Regions from separate parts of the Burkholderia sp. 3C genome, predicted to be linked through region 1. Evidence: predicted binding sites of a transcription regulator. Region 1 holds the regulator's gene; the other holds the start of a gene.
The links. The regulator HrcA, encoded in region 1, represses chaperone genes, less so after heat shock. The targets are predictions, from matches to a motif close to TTAGCACTCNNNNNNNNNGAGTGCTAA.

Region 1 (7,087 bases):
TCTGGCCGCCGACCATGATCACGTCGTCGATGTCCGACACCTTGACGCCGGCATCCTTGATCGCGGTGCGGCACGGCTCGATGGTGCGCTCGACCAGATCCTCGACCAGCGCTTCCAGCTTGGCGCGCGTGATCTTCAGGTTCAAGTGCTTCGGGCCCGATGCGTCGGCCGTGATGTACGGCAGGTTGATTTCGGTCTGCTGGCTCGACGACAGCTCGATCTTGGCCTTTTCAGCGGCTTCCTTCAGGCGTTGCAGCGCGAGCACGTCCTTCGACAGGTCGACGCCCTGCTCCTTCTTGAACTCGCCGATGATGTAATCGATGATGCGCTGGTCGAAATCCTCGCCGCCGAGGAACGTGTCGCCGTTGGTCGACAGCACTTCGAACTGCATTTCGCCGTCAACGTCGGCGATTTCGATGATCGAGACGTCGAACGTGCCGCCGCCCAGGTCATACACGGCGATCTTGCGGTCGCCCTTTTCGGCTTTATCCAGGCCGAACGCGAGCGCGGCCGCGGTCGGCTCGTTGATGATCCGCTTCACTTCGAGGCCGGCGATGCGGCCGGCATCCTTGGTGGCCTGGCGCTGGCTGTCGTTGAAGTACGCCGGCACCGTGATCACGGCTTCCGTGACGGTTTCGCCGAGGTAATCTTCGGCCGTCTTCTTCATCTTGCGCAGCACTTCGGCCGACACCTGCGGCGGCGCCAGCTTTTCGCCGTGCGCTTCGACCCAGGCGTCGCCGTTGTCGGCCTTGACGATGGCGTACGGCATCAGGCCGATGTCCTTCTGGACTTCCTTCTCTTCGAAGCGACGGCCGATCAGGCGCTTGACCGCGAACAGGGTGTTACGGGGGTTGGTCACGGATTGACGCTTGGCGGGCGCACCGACCAGCACTTCGTTGTCGTCCATGTAAGCGATGATCGACGGCGTGGTGCGGGTGCCTTCCGAATTCTCGATGACCTTGACCTGATTGCCTTCCATCACGGCCACGCACGAGTTCGTGGTGCCGAGGTCAATACCGATGATCTTTCCCATTTTTCGTAATCTCCAGAAACGCTGTTTGCTGCGGCTTTTCGGGGCTTTTTCCCGGTTTTGCCGCGCCGAATTCAACTCTGCACACGAAATAGGTGCGACCGCGCCGTTTTCAAGACCCCGAACGCGATGCGGCTATTCAATTTTTTCAATTGCCGGCGGCACGCGGCCGAACGGCGATCGGGGGCCGAAACAATCCGACCCCGAAAAACGACAACGGGCAAGCGAGGAAACGACGCGCGGGGCGATCCATGCCGGGCCAGCCGGCGGCATCGCCTTGCGATTCGCCGAAGGCGAACCGGCTTCATCGCGGCGCGGATCAGGACCCACGCGCCGCCGGCCGGCTTTCCCGCCGGCCTCCCCAACCTGAGGGGCGCGCTCGGGGCGCGCCGCCTTCCTTTTTGCTTACTTCGGCTGCGCGACCGTCACGAGCGCCGGGCGCAGCACGCGGTCGGCAATCGTATAGCCCTTTTGCAACACGTTGACGACGGTGTTGGCTTCCTGCTCGGCCGGCACCATCGAGATCGCCTGATGCTGATGCGGATCAAATTTCGCGCCCACCGGGTTGATCACGTTCACGCGGCCCTTTTCGAGCGCGTTGTTGAGCTGGCGCAACGTCAGTTCGACGCCTTCGCGAATCTTCGCGACGTCGTCCGACGTGTCGCCCACGGCCGCTTCGAGGCTGTCGATCACCGGCAGCAGGTGCTCGGCGAAGCTTTCGATGGCGAACTTGTGCGCCTTGGCGACGTCTTCCTGTGCACGGCGGCGCGCGTTTTCGGTTTCGGCCTTCGCGCGCAGGAAGTGCTCCTGCAGCTCGGCAACCTTGGCTTGCGCTTCGGCCAGCGCGGCGTCGGCTTCGGCGGCCTGCGGCACGTCGGCCTGGGCCGGCTGAGCAGCCTGTGCGTCGCGGCCGGTTTCGTCGGCCGGTTGAGCAGCCGGATTCTCTTGCGTATTTTCCATGTCGCTGAAATCGATTGGGTGAATGAAAGCCAGCCCGGCGGCACGCTGCGGACGAGGCCCGTGGCCTGCCTGCCGAGCAACAGAAACCCACATAGGGCCGAAAACAACAATTTCAAGAGGGTCTTTCGGCGGTTCCCGTCCGATCGGCAGGATCGACCCGCAACCGGCCGTAACAACCGTTACCACCACCCCACTGGATCGGCCCCGGACGCTGCACTACACTGCGTCTGAGGCTGCCCGGACCCACCCCGACGCGGCCCGATTCGTCGGATCATTTCGAACGACGCACAGCGCGCGCGCACCACTCACCGGCCGCCGCCTTCCGATTGCGGACCCGTTCCGCTGGCCGTCCCAAGGGGAGTACCGTGAAATTGACCTTTGTCATTTCGGTGGTCGCGCTGGTACTCGTGGCCGGCACCACCACCATCTGCATGTCGGGCGCCGTCACCGATCGCACCACCGAATACGGCAGCGCGCGGGCGACGTTCGAGCCCGCCTTCAGCGCCCATTCGAAAGTTTGTCGATGATCCGGCGGTCGCGCTTGGTCGGGCGGCCGTGCATCTCGGCGGCCGGCTCGCGATAATGCCGTCGCCGATCGAGTTCGGCAAGCCGTTTCGCCCGCCCTTCCGCGGTTTCCGAATACAAGGTCTGAGCGATGCTGGCCGGGCCGCGCAGGTCGCAGATCCCGAGCACTTCCACTTGCCAGACCACCGTTTCGATGGTGATTTCCACACGATCGCCCACCCGCACGTCCTTCGACGGCTTGACGGCCGCGCCGCCGATCCGCACCCGGCCCTTCTCGACGGCGTCGGTGGCCAGCGAGCGCGTCTTGAAGAAGCGCGCCGCCCATAGCCATTTGTCGATCCGCAGCTTGGCGCCCGGTTCGGTCGAAATCCGGTAGTTCATCGGCTTGATTCCGCTTCGTGACGGTGAATGAGGCTCGGGCCGCCCCGGTTCAGGCGGCCGTCTCGGCCTGCACCGCCACGCGCGCCGGCCAGCCCTGCAGGTTTTCCGCGACGATCTGGCCCAGCGCGTCGATCCAGGCCGGCGACGCATTCAGGCACGGAATGCGGTGGAACGCGCCACCGCCGGCATGCAGGAATTCGTCGCGCACTTCCATGCCGATTTCCTCGATGGTTTCGAGGCAATCGGACGTGAAACCGGGGCAGAACACGTCGGCGCGCTTGACGCCGGCCGCGCCGAGTTCGCGCAGCGTCGGCGCCGTGTACGGCTGCAGCCATTCGGCCTTGCCGAAGCGCGACTGGAACGTGACGAGGCATTCGAGCGAGCCGAGGCCGAGCGTGGCGATCAGCAACGCCGCCGTTTGCTGGCACTGGTCATGGTACGGATCGCCGAGGTCGAGCGTGCGCTTCGGCACGCCGTGGAAACTGAGCACCAGCTTGTCGCCGGCCGCGAAATCGGGGCGACCGTGCTCGGCCCAGTAATGCAGCACCTGCTCGGCCAGCGCATGAATATAGGCGGGATGGTCGGCGTAGTGGCGCACCGTGCGCACTTCGAGCTGGTTGCGCATGCGCCCCAGCGCGGCGAACGCCGCGTCGAACGCGGTTGCCGTGGTGGACGACGAATACTGCGGATACAGCGGCATCAGCAGCACCCGTTCCGCGCCCGCGTGCTTCAACTGGCCGAGCACCGTGCCGATATCGGGCGTGCCGTAGCGCATCGCGTAATCGACCATCACCTGGTAGCCGTTGGCGGCGAACAGCGGCCGCAGGCCTTCGACCTGCCGCTCGGTGTGCACGCGCAACGGCGAGCCTTCGGGCGTCCAGACCGTTGCGTATTTCTTCGCCGAGGCGCGCGAGCGGAACGGCAGGATCAGCCCGCGCAGGATCGGCTGCCAGGCGATGGCCGGGATTTCCACCACGCGCGGGTCGGACAGGAATTGCGCCAGATAGCGCCGCACGGCGCCCGGCGTGGGCGCGTCGGGCGTGCCGAGATTGACGAGCAGAACGGCGATGCGATGCGCCGGCGCGTGTTGCGACGGCGGCTCGAGATCAAAACGCATGAACGGGGATGGGCCTGGGCACCGGATCGAACGAGCCTCATTATAGCGACGGCCCACGACCCGGCGACACGAGACGGCGAAAGGCCGACGCGCCAATCGGGGCAATAGCGAACGGCTTACTGGTTGCCGCTCAAGGTCAGCGACAGCAGCCGCGCCGTGATGTCGACGATCGGGATCACGCGGTTGTAGGCCATCCGCGTCGGCCCGATCACGCCGAGCGTGCCGACGATCTTGCCGTTCACCTCATAGGGCGCGGTGACGACGCTCATCTCGTCGATCGGCACCAGCGTCGATTCCCCGCCGATGAAGATCTGCACGCCCTGCGCATGGCTCGACACGTCGAGCAGTTGCAGCAGGCTGGTTTTCTGGTCGAACACGTCGAACAGCTTGCGCAGCCGCGCCATGTCGGACGACAGATCCGCCACTTCGAGCAGGTTGCGCTCGCCCGAGATCAGCAGCGTGTCGCCGTCGTCGGGCGTTTCGGTGCTGGCCGTGACGGCGGCGTGCATCAGTGCGGTCACGTCGTCGCGCAGCGCGTCGATTTCCTCGCGCAGACGGCGGCGCACCTCGTCGAACGACAGCCCGGCGAAATTGGCGTTGATATAGTTCGAGGCCTCGGTCAGTTGCGACGGCGAATAATCGCGCTGGGTGGCCATCATGCGGTTCTGCACGTCGCCCTCGGGCGTGACGATGATCAGCAGGATCCGCTTGTCGGACAGCCGCATGAATTCGACCTGCTTGAACACATGGCTGCGGCGCGGGGTCAGCACCACGCCGGCGAACTGCGACAGGTTGGACAGCACGCTGGCGGCGGCGGCCACCACCTTCTGCTGCGGCTCGCCCGCCTGCAGGGTGGTTTGCACGAGCCGCGTGAGCGCGTCGCTGTCGATCGGCGATTCGACCGACAGCATGGTGTCGACGAACAGCCGATAGCCGCGTGGCGTCGGTACGCGCCCGGCGGAGGTGTGCGGGCTCGAAACGAGGCCAAGCTCCTCCAGGTCGGACATCACGTTGCGGATGGTGGCCGGGCTCAGCTCGAGCCCGGAATACCGGGACAACGTGCGCGAGCCGACCGGCTGACCGTCGGCGATATACCGTTCGATCAGGGTTTTCAGGAGGGTGCGTGCGCGGGGATCTAACATGGTCGAAAATTCTAGCGCAAGCGCGCGGCGCCCGCGAGGGTTGCGGCGCCAAGGCGCCCTCGGCCTCCCGGCCGGTTCCTTTTCGTCATCCAGCTATGGTGTAATGCCGCCATGAATACCGGCAACCAGTTCCAGACCGTGGCGCTCGTCGGGCGCAGCAACACCCCCGGCATCGCCGAACCGCTCGCCGCGCTGGCCGCTGCCATCGTGAAGCGAGGGCTCGAAGTCGTCTTCGAGGCAGCCACCGCGCAAGAATACGGCATCAAGGGCCATCCGGCGCTGACACCCACCGAAATCGGCGCGCGCGCCGACGTCGCGATCGTGCTCGGCGGCGACGGCACCATGCTCGGCATCGGCCGCCAGCTTGCCCCCTACCGCACCCCGCTGATCGGCATCAACCACGGCCGGCTGGGCTTCATCACCGATATCTCGGCCTCCGAGATGCTCGACCTGGTGCCGCTGATGCTGTCGGGCAGCTTCGAGCGCGAGGAACGCACGCTGCTCGAAGCGCGCATCGTGCGCAACGGCGAGCCGATCTATCACGCGCTGGCCTTCAACGACGTGGTGGTGAACCGCAGCGGCTTCTCCGGGATGGCCGAATTACGGGTCTCGGTGGACGGCCGCTTCATGTACAACCAGCGCTCGGACGGCCTGATCGTCGCCACCCCCACCGGCTCCACGGCCTACGCGCTGTCGTCGGCCGGCCCGATCCTGCATCCGCAACTGCAGGGCATCGTGCTGGTGCCGATCGCCCCGCACGCGCTGTCGAACCGGCCGATCGTGCTGCCCGACGACGTCAAGGTCGGCATCCAGATCATCGGCGGGCGCGACGTCAACGTGAACTTCGACATGCAGTCGTTCACGGCGCTGCAACTGAACGACACCATCGAGGTGCGCCGCTCGCGCCACACGGTGCCGTTCCTGCATCCGGTCGGCTACAGCTTCTACACGACGCTGCGCAAGAAGCTGCACTGGAACGAGCATCCGTCGCACGACGACGATCCGGAATCCTGACGCGGCCCGCGCCACCCACCATGCTCCGCCATCTCTCGATTCGCGACTTCGTCATCGTCGCCGGGCTCGACCTCGAATTCGACACCGGCTTCAGCGTGTTCTCCGGTGAAACCGGCGCCGGCAAGTCGATCCTGATCGATGCGCTCGCGCTCGCGCTCGGCGAGCGGTCAGACGCCAGCGTCGTGCGCGCCGGCTGCCAGCGCGCCGACATCACCGCCGAATTCACGCCGCACGACCGTGTCGCGCAATGGCTCGACGTGCATGCGTTCGATGCCGACGACGTGGTCATGATGCGCCGCGTCATCGACGCCAACGGCCGTTCGCGCGCGTTCATCAACGGCACCAGCGCCACGCTCTCGCAATTGCGCGAGCTGGGCGAGATGCTGGTCGACGTGCACGGCCAGCACGCGCACCAGTTGCTGATGCGGCCCGACGCCCAGCGCGAGATGTTCGACACGCACGCTGGCCTGACGGCCGACGCGGCCGCCGTCGCACGCGCCTGGCGCGCCTGGCGCGAAGCGCTCCACCAGATCGAGCTCGCGCAAACCCACGAGCGCGAACTGCAGCTCGAACGCGAAAAACTGGCCTGGCAGCTCGCCGAACTCGACAAGCTCGCGCCGCAACCGGGCGAATGGGACGAGGTCAACAGCGAGCACGGGCGCCTCACGCATGCGGCGAACCTCAGCCAAGGCGTGCAGGGTGCGCTGCTGGCGATCTCCGAATCGGATCAATCGATGCTCGGGCATCTGGGCGCGGTGCTCTCGAACGTGCGCCATCTGGCCTCGCTCGACCCGGCGCTCAACGACGTGCTGGCCTCGCTCGATCCGGCCGAAATCCAGTTGCGCGAGGCCTCGTATTCGCTGTCGCACTACGCGCAGCGGCTCGAACTCGATCCGGGCCGGCTCGCGCAGGTCGAGA
Region 2 (7,087 bases), on a different contig from region 1:
GATTCCGGACGACGTGACGATCGAGGTGCTGGTGCAGTCTCGCGAGGATCTGATCGTTCGCACGTTCGAGGCGCTCGACGGCGTGCAGCGCGCGATCGTCCACCTCTACAACGCCACCTCCCCGTCGTTCCGCAAGATCGTGTTCGGCTTGTCGAAGGACGACGTCAAGGCGCTCGCCGTGAACGGCACGCGCATGATCAAGGAACAGGCGCAGGCCCGCCCCGGCACGCACTGGACCTACCAGTATTCCCCCGAAACCTTCAGCATGACCGAGCTGACCTTCGTGCGCGAAGTGTGCGACGCCGTCGCGCAAACGTGGCGGCCGACGCGCGATCACAAGATGATCGTGAACCTCCCGGCCACCGTCGAGGCGGCCACGCCGAACGTGTTCGCCGACCAGATCGAATGGATGGACCGCAACCTCGGCTACCGCGACAGCATCGTGTTGTCGGTGCATCCGCACAACGACCGCGGCACGGCCGTTGCCGCCGCCGAAATGGCCTTGCTGGCCGGCGCGGATCGCATCGAAGGCTGCCTGTTCGGCAACGGCGAGCGCACCGGCAACGTCGACCTCGTCACGCTCGCGCTGAACCTCTACACGCAGGGCATCGACCCGGGCCTCGACTTCTCCGACATCGATGCGGTGCGCCGCGTGGTCGAGCGCTGCAACCAGTTGCCGGTGCATCCGCGCCATCCGTATGCCGGCGACCTCGTGTTCACGGCCTTCTCGGGCTCGCACCAGGACGCGATCCGCAAGGGCTTCGCGCAGCAGCAGCCCGACGCAATCTGGGAAGTGCCGTACTTGCCGATCGATCCGGCCGATCTCGGCCGCAGCTACGACGCCGTGATCCGCGTCAACAGCCAGTCCGGCAAGGGCGGCGCCACCTACCTGCTCGAACGCGGCATGGGCTTCACGCCGCCGCGCCGCGTGCAGATCGAATTCAGCCACGCCGTGCAAACGGTGGCCGACCAGTCCGGCGAGGAAGTGACCGGCGACGCGATCTGCGCGCTGTTCCATCGCGAATATTTCGAAACCACCGGGCCGGCCGCGCGCGTCGGCGGCACGATGAGCTGGGAGCGGCACGAGATTGCGGCCGGCGGCCCGATCGCGAGCGACGCGACGGCCGAAGCGGTGGTGGCCCATGCCGCGGCCGCCTTCGCCGGCACGGCAGGCGCCGAGATCGAAGTGGCTTCGGTCGAGACGGTGCGCGCTGCCGACGGGCGCACGGCCGTGTTCGTCGGCATCAAGATGGGCGATGCCGCCATGCGCTACGGCGCAGGCGCACACGAGGAGCCGGTGGTCGCGGCGATCGACGCGGTGGCCAGCGCGATCAACCGCTCCGACTGGCACTGCTCGGATCACCGCGCCGCGGCCTGATTTCACGGGCCGAATCGCGCCCCGAATACGGCAGGCCGACCGGCCGCACACGGTCGGCACGCAATGCGCAATCGACATGCAGGCCGGGCGATCCTCGGCAGGCAGGAACGGAAAGGCGGCCCGACAGGCCGCCTCGATGAAACCGCAGGGATGCGACGAGCATCCGCTTCACCCGCGAACGGCGGGATCTAGGTTTCGGTTGCGCAGCGCGTTGCGTGCCAGGCGAGCAAGCGCCATTGGCCGCTTTCCCGGGCCTGCAGCGAGGTGTAGGCGATCGGGAACACGATCCCGCCGTTGTTCGCCTCGAGCTCCACGATCACCCGCCCGGTCACGACGAACGCGTCGCCGCCCACCGGCATCACCTCCTGCGACTGCACCTCGATCTGGCGATAGCGGCGGCGTCCGGCCAGGATCGCGTCGATGAACTGCTGTTTCGACTCGCGCTTGCCGTTGGTGTGCACGTAATAGACGTTGTCCGACAGCAGGACGTCGAGCGCCTCGCCGTCGCCGTCGACCATCGCTCGGAACCGGTCGCGCTCAAGCGTCCGGATCGCCTCCATCTGCTGCTCCACCATCGCCGCACTCCCCGGCCTCGCGCCCGTGGCGCATGCCACTCAGAAGTTGTACTGCAAGTAGATTTGGCTGAAATTTATACCAGGATTCGGTTCTTTGATACTGGCGTTTGATTCGTGCTGGAAACGGAAGCCTGCCAGGTATTGCTGACGGGAGCCGAACTGCGCACCGACGCCCACCATGTCGGCGAACTGGAACGCCGACGACATCGTGTAATCGGTGGCAATCGTAGGATGAGTCAGCAGCCGCACGCCCACGCCGCCCTCGATGAACGGCCGCACGTAGCCGGTGCGTTTGATGAAGCGGACCACCGGCGTGAAGCCGAATTCGCCGATGTTGCCGTGCACGGTGTGATCGCCGCCGTAGTGCCAATAGGACACATGGCCTTCGGCCACGAAGGTGAAGTGCCAATCCCCGACCTGCCACCACGACCAGCCCGGGTCCCACACCACGCCGAGATCGACCTTCTTCATGTCGTGATCGGCGATGCCGCCTCCCAGTTGGACACCCCAGCGGTCGGCCATGGCCGAGGTCGAACCACCCGCCAGTACGACTGCCAGCGCCACGCTTGGCAGCCATCGTCCCGTTCCGGGACTGTTCTTCTTGTTCTGCATTCGCCACTCCAGATTCCGGGGTTGAATGGAGCATCGGCCACGCATCACGCCGCCGACTCAAAAAACGAAGTGCATCTTAGGTTAAAGGGGATTTCTTATCGGCATCGTCTTTCGAAATAATTTTCTTCAAAAATAACAAGAATCAAAATTACATCCCAAAAGATTCACGAATCATCGTCAATTTGAATCAGCAGCAACCCTGACAAGAACGGTGTACTATCAATATACATTTTTTGATAGACATCCCGGAACTCGAATGGCCCTGTCGCCTCTAAGTGTTTAGCACTCACTTGGCGAGAGTGCTAAGATGAGCTTGGTGGAATCGCCTAGTAACGGGGAATGTCCCTGATTCCAAAGGAGTTTAAGTGAGCAACGCTCTGACCCTTCCGAATATTTTTGGCTCGGCGCCTGCGAAAGCCTCATCGGCAGGCTCGCTGGCGCTCGCGTCCCAATCGATGCTGCCGGGCCAACTCGGCAATATCGACGCCTATATCCAGGCAGCCAACCGGATTCCGATGCTGACGCTTGAAGAAGAGCGTCAATACGCCACGGAATTCCGTGACCAGAACAACCTCGAATCGGCCCGCCGGCTGGTGCTGTCGCACCTGCGGCTGGTCGTGTCGATCGCGCGCAACTACCTGGGCTACGGGCTGCCGCACGGCGACCTGATCCAGGAAGGCAACATCGGCCTGATGAAGGCCGTGAAGCGCTTCGATCCGACTCAGAACGTCCGCCTCGTTTCGTACGCGATCCACTGGATCAAGGCCGAGATCCACGAGTACATCCTGCGCAACTGGCGCATGGTGAAGGTCGCCACGACCAAGGCGCAACGCAAGCTGTTCTTCAACCTGCGCAGCCACAAGAAGGGCTTGCAGGCGATGACGCCCGAGGAAATCGAAGGCCTCGCGCAAGAGTTGAACGTCAAGCGCGAAGAAGTGGCCGAGATGGAAACGCGGCTGTCGGGCGGCGACATCGCGCTCGAAGGGCAGGTGGACGACGGCGAGGAATCGTTCGCCCCGATCGCCTATCTGGCCGATTCGCATAACGAACCGACGGCCGTGATCGCCGCGCGCCAGCGCGACCGCCTGCAGACAGACGGCATCTCGGAAGCACTCGAATCGCTCGACGCGCGCAGCCGCCGCATCATCGAGGCGCGCTGGCTTCATGTCGACGACGACGGTTCGGGCGGCTCGACGCTGCACGATCTCGCCGCCGAGTTCGGCGTGTCGGCCGAACGCATCCGCCAGATCGAAGCCAGCGCAATGAAGAAAATGCGCACCGCACTCGCCGAATACGCGTAACGCCCAGGCAAGCTGCCCGGCCTCGTTTGATCGAGCCCGCTGTCGCAAGACAGCGGGTTTTTTGTTTTGGGCTGCACAACAGCGCTACCACCCCCGCTCCATTTTTCCTGACACTCGTCGGGTGCCATCCTATAACTAGAAATATTCGGCATTCCGTAGGATTGTTCCAAATCGGATTCGCGATTCAGAGCAAGCTTTGCGGCACATCAAATACAAATCGCCATTTCGCGACCGTCCGCCGCAGATTGAATTGCAATTATCGCAGCGCACAATTTTAAAATTTTAATGTCCTTCCGCGTGCGCCAAACGGCGCGACGAACGATACCCAACCGGCCTATCCAGGGCGCTGCTCAACCGATCATGTCGCTGCTTCTCACTCCCAAGCCCACACCGCGCGATGCCCCGCGCACGCTGCGCACACGCCTCGTCGCCTGGGCCAAGGGGCCGACGCTCGTGCGCGACCTGTCGGCCGTGCTGGCCATCAAGCTGGTTCTTCTGATGGCGCTCAAGTACGCCTTCTTCAATCACCCGCAGGCGGATCACATGCAATTGCCGCCGGCCGTCGTCGCCGCCCGCCTGCTTGGGCCCACCACCCCTGATTCCTCCAAGGGAGACCACCATGATAAGTAGCGAAGTCGTCGATCTGTCGCGACTGCAGTTCGGCATCACAGCGCTCTACCATTTCCTGTTCGTTCCACTCACGCTCGGCATGTCCTGGCTGCTCGTGATCATGGAAACCGTCTACGTCATGACGGGCAAGCAGGTCTACAAGGACATGACGCAGTTCTGGGGCAAGCTGTTCGGCATCAATTTCGCGATGGGCGTGACCACCGGCATCACGCTCGAATTCCAGTTCGGCACGAACTGGTCGTACTACTCGCACTACGTCGGCGACATCTTCGGCGTGCCGCTCGCGGTCGAAGGGATGATGGCCTTCTTCCTCGAATCCACGTTCGTCGGGCTGTTCTTCTTCGGCTGGAACAAGCTGTCGAAGGTCAAGCACCTGATGGTCACGTTCCTCGTGGCGGTCGGCTCGAACCTGTCGGCGCTGTGGATCCTCGTCGCGAACGGCTGGATGAACAACCCGGTCGGCGCGCAGTTCAACTATCAGACCATGCGCATGGAGCTGTCGAGCCTGGCCGACGTGCTGTTCAATCCGGTCGCGCAGGTCAAGTTCGTGCATACGGTGTCGGCCGGTTATGTCACGGCGTCGATGTTCGTGCTGGGCGTGTCCGCGTGGTATCTGCTGCGCCGCCGCGACACGGCCTTCGCGTTGCGCTCGTTCGCGGTGGCCGCCGGCTTCGGGCTGGCTTCCACGCTGTGCGTGATCGTGCTCGGCGACGAATCGGGCTATACCACCGGTGAAGTGCAGCAGGTCAAGCTGGCCGCGATCGAATCGGAATGGGAAACGACCCAGGCGCCGGCCGCACTCACGTTGTTCGGGATTCCGAACCAACAGGAGCAGCGCACCGATTACGCGATCCGCATTCCCTATGTGCTCGGGCTGATGGCCACGCGCTCGATCGACGAACCGGTAGTGGGCCTCAATGATCTGATCAAGCGCAGCGAGGACCACATCCGCAGCGGCATGATCGCCTACGCGGCCCTGCAGAAGCTGAAGGCCGGCGACACCAGCGAGGCCACGCGCGCCAGCTTCGACGCACACAAAACCTACCTCGGCTACGGGCTGATGCTCAAGCAGTTCACGAACAACGTCACGGATGCCACGCCGCAGCAGATCGCCGAGGCGGCGAAGAAAACCATCCCGCCCGTCGCGCCGGTGTTCTTCTCGTTCCGGCTGATGGTGCTGCTCGGCGTGATGATGCTCGTCACCTTCGTGCTGGCGTTCTGGTTCTGCGCGCGGCGCGAGCTGCTGAAGCCGCAGCGCCGCTGGTTCCTGCGCTGGGCCGTCTGGGCGATTCCGCTGCCGTGGCTGGCCGCGGAGTTCGGCTGGGTGGTGGCCGAAGTCGGGCGCCAGCCGTGGACCATCGCCGGCATCCTGCCGACGCATCTGTCCTCATCGAGCCTGACGCCCACCGACCTCTACCTGAGCATCGCCGGTTTCGTCCTGTTCTACACGGCGTTGTTCGTGATCGAGATCACGTTGATGTTCAAGTACGCGCGCCTCGGCCCGTCGTCGCTGCACACCGGCCGTTACCACCACGAGCAGCAGCACACGGCCCCGGCCGCCTGATGCGCGCCCTCTCACCGAAACCGAACAAGGAATCGTCATGGATTACGCAACTCTGAAGGTGATCTGGTGGGTGCTGATCGGCACGCTGCTGATCGGCTTCGCCCTCACCGACGGCTTCGACATGGGCGCCACCGCACTGCTGCCGTTCCTCGGCAAGACCGACGACGAGCGCCGCATCGTCATCAACACCGTCGGCGCGACCTGGGAAGGCAATCAGACGTGGCTGATCACGGCCGGCGGTGCGATGTTCGCGGCCTGGCCGATGGTGTATGCCGCGTCGTTCTCGGGCTTCTACTTCGCGATGCTGCTGGTGCTGTTCGCGCTGTTCTTCCGGCCGGTCGGCTTCGATTACCGCAGCAAGCGCAGCGATCCGCGCTGGCGCGCGGGCTGGGACTGGGGCCTGTTCATCGGCGGCTTCGTGCCGGCGCTGGTGTTCGGCGTGGCGTTCGGCAACCTGCTGCAAGGCGTGCCGTTCTCGTTCGACAGCGACCTGCGCGTGACCTACACGGGCAGCTTCTGGGCGCTGCTGAACCCGTTCGCGCTGCTGTGCGGGCTGGTGTCGCTGACGATGCTGGTCGCGCACGGCGCCGCGTTCATCCGCATGAAGACCGACGGCATCATCGCGCGCCGTGCGGCACGGGCGCTGCGCATCGCGGCCATCGTCGCGGTCGTGTTGTTCGCGCTGGCCGGCGCGCTGATCTGCACGTCGATCGGCGGCTATCAGATCACCCAGGCCGCGCCGTTCGATACCGTGGCCAACCCGCTGCTCAAGCAGGTCGCGGCCGGCCACGGCCTCTGGCTCGCCAACTATCACACCTACCCGTGGATGACGGCCGCACCGGCCATCGCGTTCCTCGGCGGCGTGCTGGCGGCCGTGCTCGCATGCTCGCGCTTCGAGAAAACGGCGTTCATGTCCACCAGCCTGCTGGTCATCGGCGTGATCCTGACGGCCGGCTTCTCGATGTTCCCGTTCATCATGCCGTCCTCGCTCGATCCGCGCAGCAGCCTGACCGTCTGGGATTCGACC

Region 2: a site for HrcA is predicted at 2,845-2,871, ahead of rpoH (RNA polymerase sigma factor RpoH). Genes of this name have one in related genera too.

Annotation. Positions count from the first base shown of each region.
Region 1 covers NZ_BAAILN010000159.1:65,084-72,170, forward strand. Annotated here, with positions in the region: partial or broken gene dnaK (molecular chaperone DnaK) at 1-1,033, opposite strand, end outside; gene grpE (nucleotide exchange factor GrpE) at 1,436-1,990, opposite strand; gene ACYP33_RS34350 (hypothetical protein) at 2,356-2,517, shown strand; gene ACYP33_RS34355 (RNA-binding S4 domain-containing protein) at 2,489-2,896, opposite strand; gene hemH (ferrochelatase) at 2,946-4,013, opposite strand; gene hrcA (heat-inducible transcriptional repressor HrcA) at 4,130-5,155, opposite strand; gene ACYP33_RS34370 (NAD kinase) at 5,267-6,169, shown strand; partial or broken gene ACYP33_RS34375 (AAA family ATPase) at 6,190-7,087, shown strand, end outside.
Region 2 covers NZ_BAAILN010000059.1:718-7,804, forward strand. Annotated here, with positions in the region: gene leuA (2-isopropylmalate synthase) at 1-1,378, shown strand, start outside; gene ACYP33_RS09845 (nuclear transport factor 2 family protein) at 1,567-1,953, opposite strand; gene ACYP33_RS09850 (acyloxyacyl hydrolase) at 1,993-2,565, opposite strand; gene rpoH (RNA polymerase sigma factor RpoH) at 2,931-3,866, shown strand; gene cydP (cytochrome oxidase putative small subunit CydP) at 4,227-4,496, shown strand; gene ACYP33_RS09865 (cytochrome ubiquinol oxidase subunit I) at 4,486-6,060, shown strand; gene cydB (cytochrome d ubiquinol oxidase subunit II) at 6,098-7,087, shown strand, end outside.